3 regions of the Alkalihalobacillus pseudalcaliphilus genome follow, and region 2 is predicted to be linked to each of the others. Evidence: predicted binding sites of a transcription regulator. Region 2 holds the regulator's gene; each other region holds the start of a gene.
The links. Region 2 encodes CtsR, which represses protease genes until heat stress. Its sites were predicted from a motif close to ATGGTCAATAAAGGTCAAACA; they were not measured.
Positions count from the first base shown of each region.

Region 1: a site for CtsR is predicted at 4,834-4,854, ahead of clpP (ATP-dependent Clp endopeptidase proteolytic subunit ClpP). Genes of this name have one in related genera too.
Region 3: a site for CtsR is predicted at 5,575-5,595, ahead of PQ479_RS06600 (ATP-dependent Clp protease ATP-binding subunit). Genes of this name have one in related genera too.

Region 1 covers NZ_JAQQWS010000014.1:16,631-24,183, forward strand. The annotation lists gene PQ479_RS19000 (ABC transporter substrate-binding protein) at 1-784, shown strand, start outside; gene PQ479_RS19005 (sensor histidine kinase) at 1,344-3,116, shown strand; gene PQ479_RS19010 (response regulator) at 3,113-4,654, shown strand; gene clpP (ATP-dependent Clp endopeptidase proteolytic subunit ClpP) at 4,922-5,503, shown strand; gene PQ479_RS19020 (HPr family phosphocarrier protein) at 5,919-6,173, opposite strand; gene whiA (DNA-binding protein WhiA) at 6,638-7,553, opposite strand, start outside.
Region 2 covers NZ_JAQQWS010000016.1:65,669-73,221, forward strand. The annotation lists gene disA (DNA integrity scanning diadenylate cyclase DisA) at 1-484, opposite strand, end outside; gene radA (DNA repair protein RadA) at 492-1,865, opposite strand; gene clpC (ATP-dependent protease ATP-binding subunit ClpC) at 2,269-4,716, opposite strand; gene PQ479_RS20005 (protein-arginine kinase McsB) at 4,735-5,811, opposite strand; gene PQ479_RS20010 (protein-arginine kinase activator protein McsA) at 5,813-6,340, opposite strand; gene PQ479_RS20015 (CtsR family transcriptional regulator) at 6,358-6,831, opposite strand; gene PQ479_RS20020 (hypothetical protein) at 7,148-7,447, opposite strand.
Region 3 covers NZ_JAQQWS010000001.1:1,316,103-1,323,655, reverse strand. The annotation lists gene PQ479_RS06615 (ABC transporter ATP-binding protein) at 1-732, shown strand, start outside; gene PQ479_RS06610 (ABC transporter permease) at 729-1,502, shown strand; gene PQ479_RS06605 (hypothetical protein) at 1,736-2,764, shown strand; gene PQ479_RS06600 (ATP-dependent Clp protease ATP-binding subunit) at 3,345-5,489, opposite strand; gene PQ479_RS06595 (NAD(P)/FAD-dependent oxidoreductase) at 5,898-7,031, shown strand; gene PQ479_RS06590 (hypothetical protein) at 7,021-7,553, shown strand, end outside.

The DNA.
Region 1 (7,553 bases), on a different contig from region 2:
AGGAATTACCGAAGAACCGAAAACGTTTACAGATTTGTTAGAAGCAGCTCAAAAATTAGAAGAGAATGATATCACAGCTTTCTCAGCTGGTTATGCAGAATGGTGGGTTATTGGCCAACATCTATTAAATATTCCTTATGCTGAACAAGGTGACCCTACTGCATTTATTGACGGTCTGAATGAAGGTACAGAAACATTCGTTGGTAACGAAGGTTTTGAACAATTCCAAGCCTTAATTGATTTAGAAATTGAATACGGGAATACGAATCCATTAACAACAGATTACAATACGCAAGTTACTCAATTTGCTAACGGACAAACCGCCATGCTTCAACAAGGTAACTGGGTAGAAAATATGATTTATGAATTAAATCCAGATATTAATATGGGCATTATCCCGATTTCATTAAATGATGACGGTGAAGCAAAACTACCAATCGGAGTACCGAACAACTGGGTTCTGAACAAAAATTCAGAGAAACTAGAAGAAGCGAAACTTTTATTAGACTGGATGGTCAACTCTGAAACGGGTCAACGTTATTTAACGGAAGAATTTGCTTTCATTCCAGCCTTTGACCATATCGATCCTGTTGGTCTAGGTGCACTAGGTGAAGTCATTTTAGAATACTCGTCTGAAGACCAAACTTTACCGTGGACTTGGTTTATGTGGCCAGATGGAGCAAACCAAGACTTTGCCTCACTTATTCAAGAATACGTTGCCGAGCGCATTGATTATCCAACCTTATTAGAAAGAATGGATTCAACTTGGCAAAACCTAAAATAACTATGGTTACTCATACACAGCTAATTTAATAATTAAAAACCTCAAATACGATAACCCTGTATTTGAGGTTTTCCTTTATAGTAGGAACGGGGTAACTAAAAACATCTTAATATGGAAGTTACCTATGGGCGATAGGTTGTGCAGTGAAGTTAGCTGGTCATCTATCTCGCGATAAATGACCTTAGCGGGACAATGCTCCCTGTTTATTCAGCTGACTCCTGATGGTAATCGAGTTGTAAACGTGCCAACTGTTTCAAAAGTCGCCACCAACAAGCATGAAAGATTATTTGACGTTCTATACCCAGCGGAAGAAATGCCGCGGAGACTCCAGTGGGATGAAGTGGCTAGCTCAAATCCACTAGTAAGCTAGTTAGTTCAGCACCACCCCACAGGACGAGCGAGCATTTCTGTAGCGACGAGTAACGCTCTATGTTCGTACTAACTTACATACAAACTCACTAAGAATTTCTGTTTCATTCACTTTTCCAATCCAAAAATCATGACATCGTTTATAATCAACATAGATTAACCCATAGAGCCAAACAGGAGGTGTAACAATATGAAATCGAGTATTAGGCAAAAGTTAATCATTCTATTTCTTATTTTTACGATTATCCCTTTTGGTTCATCGATCCTTGTTACTTTTCTATATACGAAAGAATCATTAAAAGATCAAACCATTGAAGAAAACGCTCATTTGCTCTATCAAGGTAAGGTTAACATCGATAGTTATGTGAAGGAATTAAATAATCTTTCACTCTCAGTCTATAACCATCTCGATTTTATTAGTTATCTCAAATCAGCAGAGGTTGTGCGTGAGCAATATATTTCAGTTAGTGTCGTCAATCAAGTTCTACAAACCATTCTATACGCTGACCAAAGTATTGAGGCATTAAGCCTTTATATTGAAAGAAATCAGCAATTTATCACAACTTCCAAGCAATCGTCCGTCATATATTCACAACAGCTTAACCAATCGAATGTACAATTTTATCAAAAAGCTTATGAAGATCCTTATAATCTTTATATCAAACCATCTGAACAGCAGACTAATGCTTCCTTTACCTTACACCGCTCCTTACAAAATGTGCCCGCTGACAATACATTAGGTTATATTAGTTTGCAAGTAAACGGTCGAAAACTAGAAGAATTAAGTAGGCACCTTTACTCTAGTGGGAATGAGGAATTAATCATTATCACACCAGATGGAAACTCTGTATTTCAATCATCAGCTATTATCGAAGAACGTGATGAGCAGCAATGGATTGAAGCAGTCTCCCGATCAGGTCAGGAAAGCGGTGTGATTGAATGGCAAGAAACGAAGGAACCTTTTGTTCTTATTTATGATACAATCGCAGATTCGCGAGGTGGTTGGAAATTAATTAAAATTATTCCCGAGAGCAGTCTGTTCGAAAGTGCTTACGATGTTGCCTACATAAATATTCTATTTGGAATTTTAGGATTGTCCTTAGTCATACTTGCTACTTTTTTTATATCCTATAAAATTACAAATCCTTTGACGATTCTCGTAAAAAATATCAATGAAGTTAAAAAAGGCAATATGCAAGTTCATTTCAGAACATTAGGTAATGATGAAATTGGTGAATTAGGTGACCAATTTAAAGAAATGGTTCAAAAAATGGACCAACTAATTAACAGAGAATACAAATTAGAAATTGAAAATAAAACGAATCAATTAAAAGCTTTGCAGGCTCAAATAAATCCGCATTTTCTCTATAATGCGCTTCAATCAATTGGTACTCAGGCATTAAAAAGTGATGCACCAAAAGTGTATTCGTTAATCACCGATCTATCAAAAATTATGAGATATGGCATTCACACAGCTGAGTCCTTTGTGCCACTATCACAAGAGCTTAGTTATGTCCGCTCCTATCTATATTTACAGCTACAAAGATTTGAGGAAAAGCTTGAATATTCCATTATTTGTGAAGAAGAATTAAAAGAAATTCCTGTTCCCAAAATGCTCTTACAACCGCTTGTTGAAAACTTTTTTAACCATGGCTTTGAGCAAGGGGAGCAAGCTGGAAAAGTGACGATTACATGCGTTCAAAAAGAGAGACATATTCAAATTGAAGTAAAAGACAATGGAATAGGCATCTCAGCTGAACGACTAGCTCAAATCCAAAAACAGCTTAAAAATCCAGAACCGATGGAAAGCTCTTCAGGGAACGGTGTCGGTCTCCAAAATGTTTATAGAAGGTTAAAGCTATACTATAATGATCAGGCCCATTTGGAATTATTAAAAGATTTATCAGGTGGTTTCTTAGTTCGACTCACGATACCAAATCGTACGGAGAGTGATGAGATTTGAAAGCATTAATTATTGATGACGAAAAACATGTTCGAGAAGGTCTACTCCTCTTAGCAGAATGGTCACGTTTTAACATTAACCACGTTTACGAAGCAACAAATGGTCTAGAAGCACAAGCGATTATTAATGAAGAACAGCCAGATATTATCTTTACCGATATGCGTATGCCAACGTGTAATGGCGTGGAATTACTCAAATGGCTCAGTGAAAACAAGGTTGTTGCCAAAACGATTGTCATTAGTGGTTATGATGACTTTAGTTATACAAAAAACGCCATAAAATATGGGAGCTTTGATTATTTATTAAAACCTATCCAACGAGAAGAGTTAAACGAAACACTCGAGCAGGCTGTTATCGATATCCAAAAGCAAAAACAAACGAGGTTAGAAGAAATCAAAAAAGAAGAGGCCGCTCATGGGCTTCACCCACTTTATTGTAGCAATTGGCTAACCAAACTTATTAGCGATGACACCCTAACAGAAGAAGACCGTCATTTCTATGAAAAAGAATTTAAGCTACATTTGACAAAGTCATCATTTATTATTGGGATTCTTCCAATGAATATGCTTATCCCTTTTATATTCTCAGGGAAAAGTGAAGAGGCTTACCAAACTTTATTTCAACTAACACAGCAAATAACAAAGGAAGTGCCACACCTATACGCGTTCAAAAATATGAATAGACAAGACGAATTCATTATATTAAGTGACACTAATGAAAAAATAGACCAACTAAGTAGGAAACTAAGAGCACTTCTATGGCAAAAATATCGTGTATCGGTTCCGTTCGTTATCGGAGATGTACAGCCACTTCCAAAAAAGAGCTATACAAACACACTTCAACGATTGGATGCCTCTTTACTTTTGAATGAGGCTAAGCAAGAAATTGTAGAAAAGCCTTGGCTCTTATTAGATTATAAAGAGCAGCTTAAGTGGGCAATTGAAGGAGGAGATGCCCGGATTTTAACAGAAACGTTAGACCAACTGTTTACCTCTATCCCCTCTCGCCAACTCACTTGGTCCTTTATAAAAAGATGGCAGGAGCACTTTCAAGTTCTTCAACAGCACTGGCTAACAACTCAGAACTTTATCGAAACGAATGAGCATTATTGGGAGTCGGATGGGCGCTTTTCATTCTCATTATTTACACATGTTCAGCGCACTTTTTTTCATGCTTTAATGAAAAAAGTTCAAGTGCAACTACAACTCGAATCAAATGAACCGACGATCGCTAAAATTGCTCGCTATATTGAATGTCATTATCAGCGGGATATCACTTTACAAGAAATATCCGACCATTTTTATTTGAGTCGAGAATATATTTCACGTAAATTTAAACTTGAATACAAACAAACCATTACTGATTTTCTGACTTCCATCCGAGTTCAGAAGGCTAAAGAACTACTCGCCCATTCTCAACTTAAAATTTACGAAGTTGCCGAGGAAATCGGATATCATCATGATAAATATTTCGCTAAAGTATTTAAAAAACATGTTGGCATGACACCAAGTGAATACCGCCAGAAGCATACTAAATAATATGATTTCAAAGTCATTCGTTACATGTTTGGGAGCTTACTTTCTTTAACATCCCTCTCCTTTCTTGACTCATCTTCAAAAAAGAATTCATTTTTTGTTTCATTTTTTGAAAATTAGGCTATCCTGTAAGAAGGGATTTTTATCAACAATCATGAATAGTAATGTTAAGGGAGGTAAACCATTTGACCTTCTTTGACCTTTTAGGTATGATGTACATAATCACCTCTACAAAAAGATCTCATTTAAATTAAAGGAGGAACTTTTAATATGAATTTAATTCCTACAGTTATTGAACAAACAAATCGTGGTGAGCGTGCTTATGACATTTATTCACGACTTTTAAAAGACCGTATTATTATGTTAGGGTCTGCCATTGATGATAATGTCGCCAATTCTATTGTTGCACAATTATTATTCTTAAATGCCGAGGATCCAGACAAAGATATTTCGCTATATATTAACAGCCCAGGTGGATCTATTACAGCTGGTATGGCGATTTATGATACGATGAACTTTATTAAACCTAAAGTGTCTACAATTTGTATTGGAATGGCCGCATCAATGGGTGCATTCTTACTTGCAGCAGGTGAAAAAGGCAAACGTTTCGCTCTTCCAAATAGTGAAGTCATGATTCACCAACCACTTGGTGGAACACGTGGTCAAGCATCTGATATTGAAATTCACACTCGTCGAATTTTAGAAATGCGTCAGACTTTAAACGAGATTCTTGCTGAAAGAACTGGTCAACCATTAGAAGTGATTCAACGCGATACTGACCGTGATAACTTCATGACGGCAGAAAAAGCTAAAGAATACGGTTTAATTGACGATATCATTAAGCCAAACTAATCATTAAAAAAGTCACCTAAAGCAGTTATGAACTCTTTAGGTGACTTTTCAATTTAACGAGGTCCCCTTTTGTGGATAAGTAATCTACTTTTTTGTTTATCCACATTCAGCTTGATGAATTCTGATAATTCTAATTTATATCCACAATATTATACACAGTGTCCCCAGTTTCATTGCTTTTTCGTCCGTTTGTATTTTCATTTATCCACATATTATTATCTCGGACTCAAGAAAAACAATCGAGTAGTATTTGATCGGATAGCAATTGTAATGGGATATCTCCTGTGTTGGCAAATATAACTAGGCCAACCTTTTTCTCAGGTAGCATTGATGCAAAGCTGCTTACACCTTTCATAACACTTTGGAATAAAAAAAGAGCTTGTTACTTTTTTAAAGTTAGCAAGCTCTCGTTCGTTTATTCTGTTTCTATGAAGTTCGCAAGCGATTCTAACGCTTCTTGTTCATCATGTCCTTCGCATATTAATTTGATTTCCGCTTTATGACCAAGTGCTAAGCTCATTAAACCCATAATGCTTTTTGCGTTTACTTTTTTATTTTCCTTTTCAATGAAGACTTCCGCAGCGAAACGGTTTGCTTCTTGAACAAATCGTGCTGCTGGCCTTGCTTGTAAACCTGTCTTTAATTGGATGACGACATCTTTTTCTACCATTGTTTTCTCCTCCTTTTATATCGTGTTACTTTTATATGCAAGTTACTTATGGACGATGTGCGGAGCTCTACTTTTCGCTATCGAAAATCATACTCCGCGTCCTGGGGTGGAACTGAGCTAATCGGCTACGCCGCAGATCTCAGCTCTGCCACTATGTCCCACGGCAGTCTCCTCATGACTCGCCCGCTGGGTTACTACTAATCCTCAAGTTCACAAAACAATCTAAGACCATTCATTTAAAATGAAAAGCTTGAATGAAGTTCACCAGTTAAAAAGCCAGACACCACTTTCATCTTTGTTGGTGGCGGAGCTGGTTTTGACTCCGCCATGGGCGGTTTGAATGAAAGTGCTTAGGTGCAATAGTCTGTGCCTTGAAGTTAACTGGCTTTTATCTTGTGATAGAAGACCTTAACGGGACAGTACGCCCTTCTTGTTCGTGCGACTGATGGTTTTGTAAACCTGAATCACCTTTTCATTTCAATGGCTTGCCCACTTCTAATTTTGTCGGCGATTTCATCAATTTTTCTTAAGCGGTGGTTAACACCCGACTTACTAACAGTGCCACCATCCACCATTTCACCTAATTCCTTTAGCGTTACATCCTGATGATTCATTCGTAAAATCGCCATTTCCCTAAGCTTAGGAGGTAAATTATCGAGTCCATATTCCTTTTCAACAAGTCGAATATTTTCCACTTGGCGCAAAGCGGCTCCGACCGTTTTATTTAAATTGGCTGTCTCACAATTGACCAAACGATTAACGGAATTTCGCATATCCTTCATAATCCTAACATCTTCGAAATAAAGAAGAGCTTGATGAGCACCAATGATATTAAGGAACTCGGTAATTTTTTCGCTCTCCTTCATATACGTGATGAACCCCTTCTTACGTTCCAATGTTTTTGCATTTAATTGATATTCGTTCATCAAATCACATAACGAGTCATTATGTTCCTCATGGTAGGAGAATATTTCTAAGTGGTAGGAGGACGTTTCAGGATGATTGATCGATCCTCCTGCTAAAAAAGCTCCGCGTAAGTATGCTCTTTTGCAGCAGCTATTCCTTGTAAGCTTAGAAGAAATGGCACGATTAAATGTCAGTCCTTCTCCTAAAATATCCAGCACCTCTAGAAGAGAACGTGCTTGTTTCGAAATACGTACCAAGTAAACATTATTTTTCTTTAATCTCATTTTTTTACGAACGAGAAGCTCCAAGAAAATATCCGGATCTTGCTTTTTTATTAATGTATAAATTCTTCTAGCAATAGCCGCGTTTTCAGTGGTAACATCTAAACTAAATTGTAAATTGTTAAAAGATAGTGTCCCATTCATACGAATTAATGCTGCTAACTCAGCTTTTGTACAACAGTCATCAGCTTCT
Region 2 (7,553 bases):
ACTTTTCTAACGTTTGCACCGCTTGATTCGCTTTAGTTAAGATTACACCGATATCTTTGAGTGCATAACGGTTCTCCCCTTGATACAAGGTAATGACATTTCGGCGTTGAGAGATCGAGATAACCAAGTTGCCTGTTTGTTTCGCCACACGCTCTGCAGTCCGGTGCCTAATCCCTGTTTCGTTGGATTCAATTCCATTATTAGGTACTAGCTGTGTATTGGCATATAAAATTCTCGTTCCATCTTCATTTAAAATAATCGCCCCATCCATTTTTGCTAATTCATATAGATAAGCCGGTGAGAAATCACAGTTAATAAAAAAGCCACCGTCAACAATATTCATCATTTCATTGTTGTAACCGAGCACGATTAATCCACCTGTATTTGCTCTTAAAACATTATCAATTCCTGCTCGTAATGCTGTTCCTGGTGACACTAACCTTAATACGTCTTGAATAAAATTACTCTTTTTACGTTCATCCATTTCTCTATTACCCTCCTAACACCGTATCCAATGCTTCCTCTAAGCTAGAAACACCAACCACTTCGATCCCCTTTGGAAATGTCCAACCACCGATATTTTTCTCAGGAATAATAACTCTTTTAAAGCCTAGTTTAGCAGCTTCGTTGACTCTTTGTTCAATTCGAGCTACTCTTCTTATTTCACCAGTTAAACCAATTTCACCGATGGCGACATCCATTGGATTGGTCACTTGATTTCTAAAGCTTGAAGCAATGCTTATAGCCACCGCTAAATCTACGGCTGGCTCATCTAATCGTATGCCCCCTGCGACATTTAAATAGGCGTCTTGGTTTTGTAATAATAAGCCGACTCGCTTTTCTAATACAGCCATTAATAAGGAGACTCGATTATGGTCAATTCCCGTTGCCATTCTTCTAGGATTCCCAAAACTAGTTGGACTGATTAGCGCTTGTAGCTCAACCAATACCGGACGAGTCCCTTCCATTGATGCAACTACAATGGAACCTGCCACACCTTGTGAACGTTCTTCAAGAAAGATTTCTGAAGGGTTTAACACCTCTTCAAGACCTAGCTCTTTCATTTCAAAAATGCCCATTTCATTCGTCGATCCAAAACGATTTTTGACCGCTCGTAATATTCGATATGTATGATGTCTCTCCCCTTCAAAATAAAGAACAGAATCAACCATATGCTCAAGTAATTTGGGCCCAGCAATTGAACCTTGCTTTGTTACATGACCGACGATAAAAATGGACACACCTTTTGTCTTAGCTATTTTCATAAATGTTGCTGTACATTCTCGAACTTGTGCAACACTACCCGGAGCAGAGGAAATTTCGTCTTGATATACCGTTTGAATGGAATCAATAATCACTAATACTGGATTAACTTCATCTATAGCTTGCTCGATGAGACTAATATCAGTTTCTGCTAAAACAAACAACTCATCATTGCTTAAATGTAACCTATCGGCCCGAAGTTTCGTTTGCTTCACGGACTCTTCACCTGAAATATAAAGGACACGTTGCTTCTCGGCAGCAAGCTTTGATGAAAGTTGTAAAAGTAGCGTTGATTTACCAATACCCGGGTCACCACCAACTAAAACAAGTGAGCCAGGTACAACGCCACCACCAAGTACTCGATTTAGCTCCACCATAGTCGTATTTATTCTCGGTTCCTTCTCACTTTCAACCTTCATAATCGATTGTGGTTTGGCCACTCCCTGTGTCGAGGTTACATACCCTCTACTTGAGGCCTTGACTGCTTGCTCAAATTCTTCCACCATCGTATTCCAACCCTGACAACCAGGGCACTTCCCCATCCATTTAGCTGATTCATATCCACATTCTTGACAAACAAACTTGGTCTTTTTTTTCGCCACCTAACCTACCTACTTCCTTGAAACATTCTTGCTTATATTGTAGCAAAAATCAGCTATAAAAGTTGGAATTATGATCCTATGTTTATACTCTTATTAGAATGACCCTCTAGCATGAAAATTAAGCATTGATTTTGGATGAAAGTATACTTAGTATGACGTGGAGATATAACTTTCGCCTATGTTATTGCCTTGTTTTTCGTTTTGTACGTTTTTTCACTCTCTTTTTCAGATCGAAAATCCGGCATTCCGCATATTTTAACGCGTTACTAATGGCATGGACATAACCTACTTTATATAATTTTCTTCTATATCTTGACTACCTTTTATTGTATGGTAAAAAGCCAGGAGTTTATGACAACTCCTGGCCCTTCAAAGAAAATGTTACTAGCTCTCTTAAAAAGACCTAGTTTTTAACTTTCGTATCTTCTTTAGCAACAACATATAATTCATCATCTTTTACATCAATGACCGCTCTTTGTCCCTTTGAAATCGTACCCTTTAACAACTCTTCAGATAACCGATCCTCCACTTGCTTTTGCAAAGCACGGCGTAATGGTCTTGCTCCATACTCTGGATCATAACCAATATCAGTAATTTTATCTAATGCCTTCTCCGTTAACTCTAAGTCAATTCCTTGCTCATAAAGACGCTTCTTTAACTGCTCTGCCATTAAATTCGTAATTTCACGAACATGCTTCTTCTCAAGTGAGTGGAAAACAATAATTTCATCGATACGATTTAAAAATTCTGGGCGGAAGCTACGTTTTAACTCGCTCATAACTTTATCTTTCATATCTTTATATTCTTGACCTTCACTTTCAATAGCGAAACCTAAATATTTGTTTCGTTTTAAAGCACTCGCCCCAACATTAGATGTCATGATAATAGCTGTATTACGAAAATCAACCGTACGCCCTTTTGAATCGGTTAAACGTCCATCCTCAAGCACTTGAAGTAAAATGTTAAAGACTTCTGGATGTGCTTTTTCAATTTCATCTAATAAAATCACTGAATATGGTTTACGACGTACCTTCTCTGTTAATTGTCCGCCTTCTTCATGACCGACATATCCAGGAGGAGAACCTACTAGGCGACTCGTCGCATGCTTTTCCATATACTCTGACATATCAATTCGAATAACCGAGTCTTCATCACCAAATAACGTTTCAGCTACCGCTCTTGCTAATTCGGTTTTACCAACACCCGTAGGCCCTAAGAATATAAAAGAACCAATTGGACGCTTCGGATCCTTCAAGCCTGCACGAGCACGGCGTACCGCTTTGGAGATTGATACGACCGCCTCTTCTTGGCCAACGACACGACCGTGAAGAATCTCTTCCATACGTAATAGACGATCCGTTTCTTCCTCTGCTAATTTCGAAACAGGTACTCCCGTCCAGCTTGCTACAACTTGGGCAATATCATCAACGACCACTTCTGTGTTTTCTTGACCTTGTTTTTTCTTCCACTCATTCTTCATTTCATCTACATCTTCACGCAGACGCTGTTCTGAATCACGTAATGATGCTGCTTTTTCAAATTCTTGGCTTTGTACAGCTGCATCTTTTTCTTTCCTTGTCTCTTCCAGCTTTTGTTCAAGTTCTTTTAAGTTCGGTGGAGCTGTATAGGAACGAAGACGAACTTTAGAAGCTGCTTCATCAATTAAATCAATCGCTTTATCTGGTAAAAAACGATCGGTAATATATCGATCTGATAGTTTCACGGCTTCAGAGATGGCATCATCTGTAATCGTAACGCGATGATGAGCTTCATAACGATCACGCAGGCCATGGAGAATCTGAATAGACTCTTCTAATGTTGGCTCATTGACTTGTATAGGCTGGAACCTACGCTCTAATGCCGCATCCTTTTCAATATACTTACGGTATTCATCTAATGTGGTCGCTCCAATACATTGAAGCTCCCCACGTGCTAATGACGGCTTTAAGATATTTGAAGCATCAATCGCCCCTTCAGCTCCACCTGCACCAATTAACGTGTGTAATTCATCAATGAATAAAATAACATTGCCTGCTTGGCGAATTTCATCCATAACCTTTTTTAAACGGTCCTCAAATTCACCACGATATTTAGTTCCAGCAACAACTGTTCCCATATCTAATGTCATAACTCTTTTATTTCGAAGTGTTTCCGGTACCTCATTCGCAATAATCGCTTGTGCTAATCCTTCAGCTATTGCTGTTTTACCAACACCTGGCTCACCAATTAAGACAGGGTTATTTTTTGTACGCCTACTTAAAACTTGAATAACACGCTCAATTTCCTTACTACGACCTATAACAGGGTCAAGTGCTTCCTCACGGGCAATCGCAGTTAAATCACGAGCTAAGCTGTCTAAAGTCGGTGTGCTAGCATGGCTTGCTGCTCCACTTTGTTGTGCAGAGCTACCGACTTCATTACTCCCTAATAATTGCAACACTTGCTGACGAGCTTTATTTAAACTAACTCCGAGATTATTCAAGACTCGAGCGGCTACACCTTCACCTTCACGAATTAAACCAAGCAAGATATGTTCGGTACCTACATAGGAGTGACCAAGCTTACGTGCTTCATCCATGGATAATTCAATGACCTTTTTTGCACGCGGTGTATAATGAATAGTTTTAGATCCTTCTTGGCCTTTACCAATAAGCGTTTCCACTTCTTTTTGGATTTTCTCAGAGCCTAAGCCTAATGCCTGTAAAGCTTTCGCTGCAATTCCTTCACCTTCTCGGATTAAACCTAAAAGAATATGCTCTGTTCCTATATTATTATGTCCTAAGCGAATTGCTTCTTCCTGTGCCAAAGCTAATACCTTTTGTGCTCGTTCTGTAAAACGTCCAAACATCATAGACGCCCACCTCCATCATTAGTTATCTGTCTTCTCCTCTAATTGCAAGCGCTCACGTATTAACGCAGCTCTTCTTTCATCACGCTGGTCAGCGTTCAGCACATCTCCAGCAAATTGCTGCAAAAATCCCGGCTGTGTTAAAATCATTAATTCATTAAGGATATTCCCTGATATTCCTTTTATTAACCCTAAATCAATACCTAAGCGAACATCTGATAAGCGTTGAGTTGCTTCTTTGGATTCTATGACCCTACTGTGAGCCAAAATACCATATGAACGATATACTCGGTCTTCAAGTTGAAGCTTTGAATTTTCCAATAAGTACTCTCTAGCTGCCTTTTCTTGTTGAATAAGTTGGAGAACTACACCTCTTAAATCCTCCACAATATCTTTTTCAGATTTTCCTAAAGTTAACTGGTTAGATACTTGAAATAGGTTACCTAATGCTTCGCTACCTTCACCGTAAATTCCTCTAACAACTAATCCTAATTGATTAATTGCAGGTAAAATCCGATTTAATTGTTGGGTCATCGCAAGTGCTGGTAAGTGCATCATAACCGATGCCCGTAAGCCCGTTCCAACATTTGTGGGACAACTCGTTAAATACCCCCGCTTTTCATCAAAGGCATAAGTGAGGTGTTCTTCAATCCAATCATCTATTTCACCGGCAGTTTCCAACCCATTTATTAATTGAAAGCCCGGAAATAAGCATTGAATGCGAAGATGGTCCTCTTCATTTAACATAATACTTATAGATTCATCCTCACTTAATAATACGGCACCAAACTTAGATTGTTCCGCCAAATTTGGACTTATTAAATGCTTCTCAACTAACACCCTTTTTTCATTAACCCTCATATCTTCCATTAACAAAAGCTCTAATGGCTTAACACTTTCGGGCCTCTTATCTTTTAACGCCTCATCAACATGCTTAACTATAGCTTGAGATTCCTCAGTAGAAGCTAAAAGGGGGAACTTAAATTGCTTTATATTACGAGCAAGACGAATTCGACTACTTAATACAATCTCTGATTCCACGCCATCCTCTTTCATCCAAGGGCTGATGGCCTCTGATATAAATCGTTCTAAAGACATGTCAAGAGCCCTCCTCTTGTTCATTCATTAATACGGTTAATTGCTTTACTTCATCACGAATTCGCGCAGCTTCTTCAAATTCTTCTTTATCAATGAATTTTTTCATTTCTGTTTTTAGTTCCGTAATCTGACGCTTTAATTGGATTTTTCCCCCGATACGTTTAGGCACTTTGCCTGCATGAACTTTATTACCACTATGCACTCTTTTTAAAATTGGTTCTAACTTCAATTCAAAGTTCTCATAACAATGAGCACAACCAAAGCGACCGATTCTTGTAAATTGTTCATAAGTCATGCCGCAATTATCACATGTCAGATTATTTATAGATGCTGATTTCCCTTGTACAGGCTGCTCAAAATTTAATAATCCAGATAGTAATTGATGAATAGAGAAGCTATTTGTACCAGGGAATTGCTCACCCTTCTCCCTTGCACATTGTTCACAAATATGGAATTCTGTTTTTTCCCCATTTATGATTTTGGTAAAATGTAATGTTGCTTGCCTTTGTTGACAATCTTGACACTGCATGTTCTACACCACCTAACTTATTCATCTGTATCAATATACTTTAATGTTCGTATCATTGCTTTTAACAAATTGGCTCTAATTTCGTCACGATGCTGAATCGATGTTTGATAGTGAGTTCTTTCCATGGCACTAAGCATTAATTTGCATTCACGCTTTGAAATGGACTCCTCTTCATATAAGCGTATAATGATATTTTCCGCTGCCTGCTGGTCAATCCCGCGTCCAATTAACTCAATAATTTGATCATATAAAGCAATTTCAGTAGCGGGTTGTACTTTAATAATACGGATATATCCACCACCACCCCTTTTACTTTCTACCAAATATCCTTTTTCAATTGTAAATCGTGTTCCAATAACATAATTTATCTGGGAAGGGACACATTGAAATTGACGTGCGAGTTCACTTCTTTTTATTTCGACAATATCTTTACCACTATTCAAAAGTATTTTCTTTAAATAGCCTTCAATAACATCGGAAACATTTTTCAACTTATTCCCTCCTTCCAAAAAGGCATTCCCTTTGACAAAATACTACAATTTTTGACTTTGACTATCTTTGACTTTATACGTATATTATAAGCAAGCACGAATAAAAGTGCAACAAATCTACTCCACCTAGTATAGCCTTATATCTTATAAAACATTCGTATGATGTATTGATACCGCACAGGTAGAAATAAGGTTGATTCATTTATAAGAGTTTAGTTCGTTACTTTTTAGACTTGGAGTATGCCAAAAAATCCATTTTGAAATTAGGTGCTTCAAAATGGATTTCACGCTCCAGAAATAATCTCCTTACAATCAGTTACGAATACCTTACTTTATTCTTATAATCAAAAATAAAATAACCAACTAAGAAACCAATTCCAGGTCCTATACTAACCGCATATAACATGGAAATTGGTGAGAACATACTTAGTAAAATGCCTAACCCCGCTCCCATAATCATTCCATATGTTAACAAATTAACAGATTGATTCTGCTCTTCTTCCTTATATTTGCCCTTTTTATAATTATATATCATACTTCTGATGACAAATACCGATATGGTTCCAACTATGAGAAGAGGTAACACAGCCATCAAAATATCAGTAAACAACTCCATATCAGGACCACCTTTCACCTCAAAATTAAATAAAATAATCTAAACAATAAGTTATTTATTACTTTAACATATTTCTTACGTTCATGCTGTACGAAGATAAATTCCC
Region 3 (7,553 bases), on a different contig from region 2:
GAAAGCCAAGGAACGATTCATTTCCACAATAAACAGAATGATTTTCGGAAGTCGATTGGTTTTTTGCCTCAGCAACCACAATTATTTGGTTGGATGACGGCAGAGGAATTTTTGAATATATGTGGCCAGCTTTCAGAGCTACCAAAAGCCAACAGAGAAGCACGTTTAGAGGAAGTATTGAAATTTGTAGGACTTAAGGATGTAAGAAAAAAGAAAATCGCTGGTTTTTCTGGTGGAATGAAGCAGCGTTTAGGCCTTGCACAAGCTATTTTACACGAGCCAGAATTATTAATATTAGATGAGCCTGTATCCGCTCTTGACCCAACCGGACGGAGAGAAGTACTTGAATTAATTCGTGAAATGAAAAAGAAAATGACGGTTTTGTTTTCGACTCATATTCTCCATGATGCTGAGCAGGTATGTGATCAAGTGCTGATCTTAAAAAAAGGTGAATTAAAATGGAATGGAGAGCTTGAACAGCTCCGCTCAAGTATGGAAGAACTGACAATCCAAATTAAAACGAAAACAACCTTAAAGAATGTGTTTCAGACAGGTGAAGGCATTCTACATGTAAAAGAAGTAGCGGATAATGAAGTTCTCTTACAAGTGGAGAAAGGATATGATGCTAATCTTTGCTGGAGAAGACTACTTGAAAAGGGGATGGATGTGGAATATTTTAATGCCAATCCTGTTACGTTAGAACAGGCGTATTTGGAGGTGTTACAAAAATGAATGCCATAGCTATATTGGTAAAAAAAGAATGGACGGAAAGTTTAAGAAACGGGAAATGGATATGGTTACCCATTGCCTTATGTATTTTGGGTATCTCGCAACCGTTAAGTATGTATTATTTGCCTCAATTATTAGAAGCCGCAGGTGGATTGCCAGAAGGAGCGGTTATTGATATTCCAACACCGTACGCATCAGAAGTGTTAATCGGCACCTTGTCACAATTTGCTCTACTAGGTACGTTACTTTTTGTGCTAGCTTCGATGAACTCCATTGCTCATGAGAGAAATAACGGTTCGATTGTATTTGTTCTAGTTAGACCCGTTTCGTTTGTTCACTATATTTTAAGTAAATGGATGAGTTTGCTTATATTATTTGGTGTTAGTTTTGGACTTAGTTACTTTTTGACATGGTATTATACTGTACAATTATTCGGTACTGTTACGCTAGAAAAGCTCGTATATAGTACACTTATTTATCTTTTGTGGATTGGCTTTCTTATTGCCTTAACGTTATGTATAAGCACATTCTTAAGAAACGGGGCAGGGATTGCCGGACTCACCATTTGTATTGTCGCAATTTTAGCTTTGGCAGACATGCTTATCCCCGCTTTTATGAAATGGAGCCCAACCCAATTACAAGCGGAGGCTGGTCAAATTCTAGTACGATCATCAAGTGGGGAGCTTTGGATGTCACTTATTACGACTCTCCTACTCACTGGATGTTTATTGTATATAGCTACAAAGAAAATGAGATCTTGGTCAAAAATATAATAAAAATACTCGTCTTATTGATAAGGCGGGTATTTTTTGTTTTGGTTTTTTGTGTGCGAGAGATTAGTTATGGTCCTTTTGGTCTAAAATGCTATAAACCTACTTGTGTCTTCCCTCTTTATAGTAATCATTTCTAAAAAATGGTAATAAATAGGTTTTTTTCCTTATTGAAAAGGGTAGTAATTACATGGATACTTAATAATTGAGAAAAACTAGAAAGGGAAGAGTGAAAATTGAAAAAATGGCTATTGTATGTTCTGGTTACAAGTTCACTTTTATTTATTGTTGCTTGTAATAATGGTGGTACAACATCAAGTGAAGAAGTGGAAGCAGAAACAGATGAACCTGTTATTACAGACAATAACGAAGAAGAGTCAGAAGAAACAAAGGGAACAGAGAGAAAGTCTGTTGATGTAACGGCTCTTGGTGCAGGTGACGCTCCGGATGATCAAGGGGATTTAGAAGTAAGGTTAGAAATAAAGGTAGAGGAATTTGAAGAGCATTATGAAGTAGAGGGGAAGTCCAATCTCATACCTGGAACAAAGGTCTGGGTACAGCCTGATTCGCTAGATTATACGTTTATTAATTATGGAGTATGGTTAGACGTAGAAGAGGATGGTAGCTTTTCGACAGAATTAAAGCATCCGCAAAAATATGATACTGAAATTGCTATTTCTGCCACTTTTAAATCGACTGCTACACAGCCTGATGAAGTGTATCAGCATTATGGAGAAGATTTAGGCCAAATAACAGGACCTTATACTCGTATAGACTATGAGAGCGCACAGGTGCTTGAATATATGGCTCAGGTTCTGGTGTCGCATGAACCAATCGAAGGAGAGTTTGTTGTACTTGAATCAGAAGAGCCAGTCATGAATTATCCGAATGACCAAGGAGATGTTGATGTTTGGTTGGATAATATTCAAGTTGAGCATGATAGTAAATATTATTATATAACCGGGCGTTCTAATTTGGCGGATGGGGCAGAAGTGAAAGCTAATTTGGAGATTACTGATTATGTGACAATCGGTTATTCAGATTCATCTTTCGTCAATTCGGACGGATCTTTTGCTTTAAGAATTTTGTATCCAGAGGATATTGATGATTCAGCTGAAGTAAATGTAAAAATTCAATTTGCACCTGAATTATATCAGAGGGACCATATTCTTGACATATATGGAGAGGACGGTGCGAATCTAGAAGGAGAACTTGTGGAAGAATTAAATGGAGAAAAATTTGTTGAAATAATGGTGAACATTTGATAAGCCATTTTTATATCTGGAATCAGATACCTCTTTGCTGCCGACATTCATAATAGTCATGGGGTGGTAAAGAGGTGAAACTAGCCGCCAAAGCGGAGTAAATGAAAATACGCGGTAATGAAGAGGTAAAAGCAGCCCCTCAATGTGGAGCAAATGAAAATACACAGAAATGAAGCTGAAAAAGAGCACTCAATATAGCCTGAGTGAATAAGACAGTCAATTTGATATCAAAAACAAACCCGTAATTACAACCATTAACAACAGGCATTTATCTAAGCTGATTTTGGCTTTTTTGATTAGTGGTCTTTCTTTCATTTTGGTTTTGTGCTTTTCATACTAATGATTATCCTAAGAATGTTTTTTGAACTTGAAATTTTAGACTAACCCAAGCGGGCGAATTATGCGGAGACTCCATGGGACGTAGTGACGGGCTGAGATCCGCTGGCATAGCCGATTAGCTCAGCGACACCCCGCAGGACGCGGAGCGAATATTTCTGTAGCGACGAGCAGCGCACTATGTTCGCACCAACTGTCATACAAAAGAGGCAGCCCTTAGGCTGCCTCTTTTGTATGACATAAACTAGTTAAACTTTACAATGATTGAGTCATTCTCCATGTCCACTTTAATGGATTGAACTTGTTCTTCATCTAAAATGATATCGGTTATTTTGTCTTCGAGATGTTCTTGAATAGTCCGACGAAGTGGCCTAGCACCAAACGCTTTGTGGTAACCTAGCACCGCTAGCTTTTCTTTAGCGGACTGGCTAACCTCGAGATTTACATTTTTCGACGCCATTGAATGTCTTAATTCGTTTATCATTAACTCTACAATTTCAATCAAATGCTCTTTTTCGAGATGTTTAAATTCAATGATATTATCAAAACGGTTAAGGAATTCAGGTTTAAAGAAGCTTGATAATGAATCTAGTACAGAAGCCTCTTTCATCGCTCCATTCCCTTTTTCAAAACCTACTTCTACTTTTTTAGTAGCAACGCCTGCATTACTTGTCATTATAATAACCGTGTCTTTGAAGCTTACCTTACGACCTTGACTATCCGTTAAGTGTCCATCTTCTAAGATTTGTAAAAACATGTGCTGTACATCTGGATGTGCTTTTTCAATCTCATCTAATAAAATGATGGAATATGGTTTTCTACGCACTTTTTCCGTTAACTGACCAGCTTCATCATGTCCGATATACCCTGGGGGAGAACCGATTAATTTAGAAACAGAATGCTTCTCCATGTATTCACTCATATCCAATCGAACCATTGCCTCTTTTGAACCAAATAATTCAGCGGCTAATGTCTTGGTGAGCTCAGTTTTACCGACACCAGTTGGTCCGACGAATAGGAAGGAACCGATTGGGCGATGTTTGGCTTTTAGGCCAGCTCGAGAACGACGTATTGCTTTTGCGACTTTATTGACGGCTTCTTCTTGACCAATTACTTTCCCAGCTAAAGAAGCAGCTAGATTTTTCATTTTGGCCGCATCGTTCTTTTGGATTTTACCTACAGGAATACCTGTTTTCTTTTCGATGATTTGTTCAATATCTTCGACTGTGACCTTAGTACGTTTTGTTTGAGTTGAATCTGAATGTTCCTTTTCAAGCTTGACCTCTTCATCACGAAGTTTAGCAGCTAACTCATAGTTTTCGAGTTGTAAGGCTTGGTCTTTTTCAACTTCGATTTCTGTTAAGCGTTGTTTCACATCATCTTGACTTGTTATACCTGCTTGTAAGTTCTTTTTAGAACCTGCTTCATCTAAAAGGTCAATCGCTTTATCTGGTAAGAAACGATCTTGGATATAACGTGATGATAAATGTACACAAGCGGTAATGGCCTCATCGGTAAACTTGACTTGGTGGAAATCTTCATATTTAGATTGAATTCCTTTTAAAATCTTAACCGCTTCTTCTTGATTAGGTTCTAGGACGGTTACAGGTTGGAAACGACGTTCTAAAGCAGCGTCTTTTTCGATATCACGATACTCTTTCAAGGTGGTTGCACCGACTAGCTGTAACTCACCTCGTGCTAAAGCTGGCTTAAGTATATTACCTGCATCCATCGAGCCTTCTGCTGAACCTGCTCCAACAATGAGGTGGAGTTCATCGATAAAAAGAATGACGTTTTTTCTTTGTTGTAGCTCGGAAATAAGCTGTTTCATTCTTTCTTCAAATTGTCCGCGTATTCCTGTATTGGAAACTAGTGAGGCAACATCAAGTAAGATTACCTCTTTCTTCTTTAATTTATCTGGTACATCACCTTCAGCGATTTTAAGGGCAAATCCTTCGATGATCGCTGTTTTTCCAACTCCGGGCTCTCCGATTAATACGGGGTTATTTTTATTGCGTCGATTTAATATTTCAATTACACGTTCGACCTCAGCATTACGGCCAATAACAGGATCGATTAAACCGGCTCTTGCTGCATCGGTTAAGTTGTATCCAAATTGGTCAAGAAAGCCACCGCCACCTTTTCGTTGGCTGGGCTGTGGTTGATTCTTTTGTTCGTTATTCTGACCTTGATTACCTAGTAGTGATTGGAATAAATGGTCCATTCCCATAGAATGGTCAAATCCACCATTAAATCCAGATGGTATTTGCTTGGACTTCTGTATTTCTTGGTAGCAGGCTGAACATAGTTTCATTTCGTGTTGCTCGTGGTTATATTGTAAACGAATATTTATACGTGCTTCATGTTGTTGACAGTTTTGACATTTCATTGGTTGTGCCTCCTTCAATAAATGTAAATGTTTCATCGAAGTTGAAAGATTCAATGAGTGAAGGTCAATTATTTGACTTTGACTATATTTGACCTTTATTGATTATAGTATACTCTGACCTTTTCTGACTTTCAAGTTTTTTGCTTTAAAAATTTTGTATGAAAGAGTGCGAACATGGAGCACTACTCGTCGCTACCGAAAATCATGCTCCTCGTCCCCTATGGGGTGGCACTAAGCTAACTGGCTACGTCAGTGGAGCACAGCTCTGTCACTACGTCCTATGGGATTCACCGCACGTGAATGTTTTTCTTGGTTATTTGTTCTGTTTTGTAAACCATTACCCGTTATGCCTTTGTTTATAAACATGTACGAATTATAATAATGATTAGAAGAAAGGGTGTTTTTTAGATGGGGAAACATTATGTCATTATTGGAGCGGGAATATTAGGAGCATCAGCAGCTTTTCATTTAGCCGCTTTGAACGAGAAAGTTACGTTGATCGATCGAAACGACCAGGGAAAAGCGACAGATGTAGCAGCAGGGATTATTAGTCCGTGGTTATCCCAACGTCGAAATAAGGCTTGGTATTTTTTGGCGAGAAATGGAGCCGCCTATTACCCTAAGTTAGTAGAGATGTTAGCCAAACATGACGAATACGATGTGGGCTATCAAAAGGTAGGGGCGTTACATGTACATACTGATGAAAGTAAAATTGATAAGATAATTGCTTTAGCCAAAGATAGAAAAGCTCAAGCTCCTGAGATGGGAGATGTGAGTAAGCTATCGTCTGAACAGGTTGCTCACATGTTCCCGTTATTAACAGAGAGATTATTTGCAGCGTATGCTAGTGGTGGGGCAAAGGTAGATGGGAAAAAGCTCAGTCAGGCTTTAAAAAATGCAGCTATCCAGTTAGGAGCAAATTTTATAGAAGGAGATGCGGTCTTATCGCGACAGAATGAGGAATATGTACAAGTTAATGTTAATCAGCAGACATTAACAGCTGATGAAATTATTGTAACAACAGGTGCATGGGGGCAAGAAACTTTAAGATCTCTTCATGTTGATTTTCAAGTGAAACCTCAAAAAGCACAGTTGTTAACCATGCAACTACAGGAAAGAGAAACTGAAGATTGGCCAGTTGTGATCGCCCCTTCTACGTTATATATGCTTGCTTTTGAACAAGGAAGAACGGTAATTGGGACGACGCATGAAGATGATAAGGGATTTGATTTAATTCCGACAGCTGGTGCAGCCCATGAAATACTTAGTAAAGCTTTTAGCTTAGCACCAGATATGAAAAAGGAAGAGTTAGTTGAAATTAAAGTGGGGTTTAGACCTGTAGTACCGCATGCATTACCTGTCATTGGACGACTCCCTCATGTTAAAAACGTTATGATTGCAAATGGATTAGGTTCAAGTGGTTTGACGGTCGGTCCATATTTAGGGAAGGAACTAGCACAGCTTGCACTAGGTAATGATACCGAAATTGATTTAGATCTTTATAAAATTGAGCAAGTAATAGGAGGTGGCAATGCTGTTTGATCCAACTGTTTTTGAGAATCTGAAGGTCGGATTTGAAAATGAAGTGTATGACCGTGATAACCTAGATCAAGAAATTATAATAAGCGGGAGAAAAGACCATCTCGATTTGGCGAATATGTCTCGTTCGTTTTCTCTCACATTTCAATTAGAAGAGACTAGTACGGTACAAGCTGAAATCCATTTGCATACAGATTTAGAAAATATCTCTGCAGAACTTCTAGAATTACCCGGTACTGAGCCAAGTTGTGAACTACTTATACAATTTGAATGCAAACTTGTAAACCCGGAAAGAACATGTGCTGAAATTGAGGGGGCATTCAAATCAGTTTGGGAGCGGGATTTAAACGTAGAACAAAAGTTATCGCAATTATTTAAAAGGCCTCTGCAAGCGAAACAGTGGGATAATCACATCACCTTACATTTTCAAAGAAGGATTACAGAAGAACAAATGAATGATATATCAGGATTAATTGATTATACAATCAATTCATTACATGCATTAGAACAAATAGCTGGTATCGT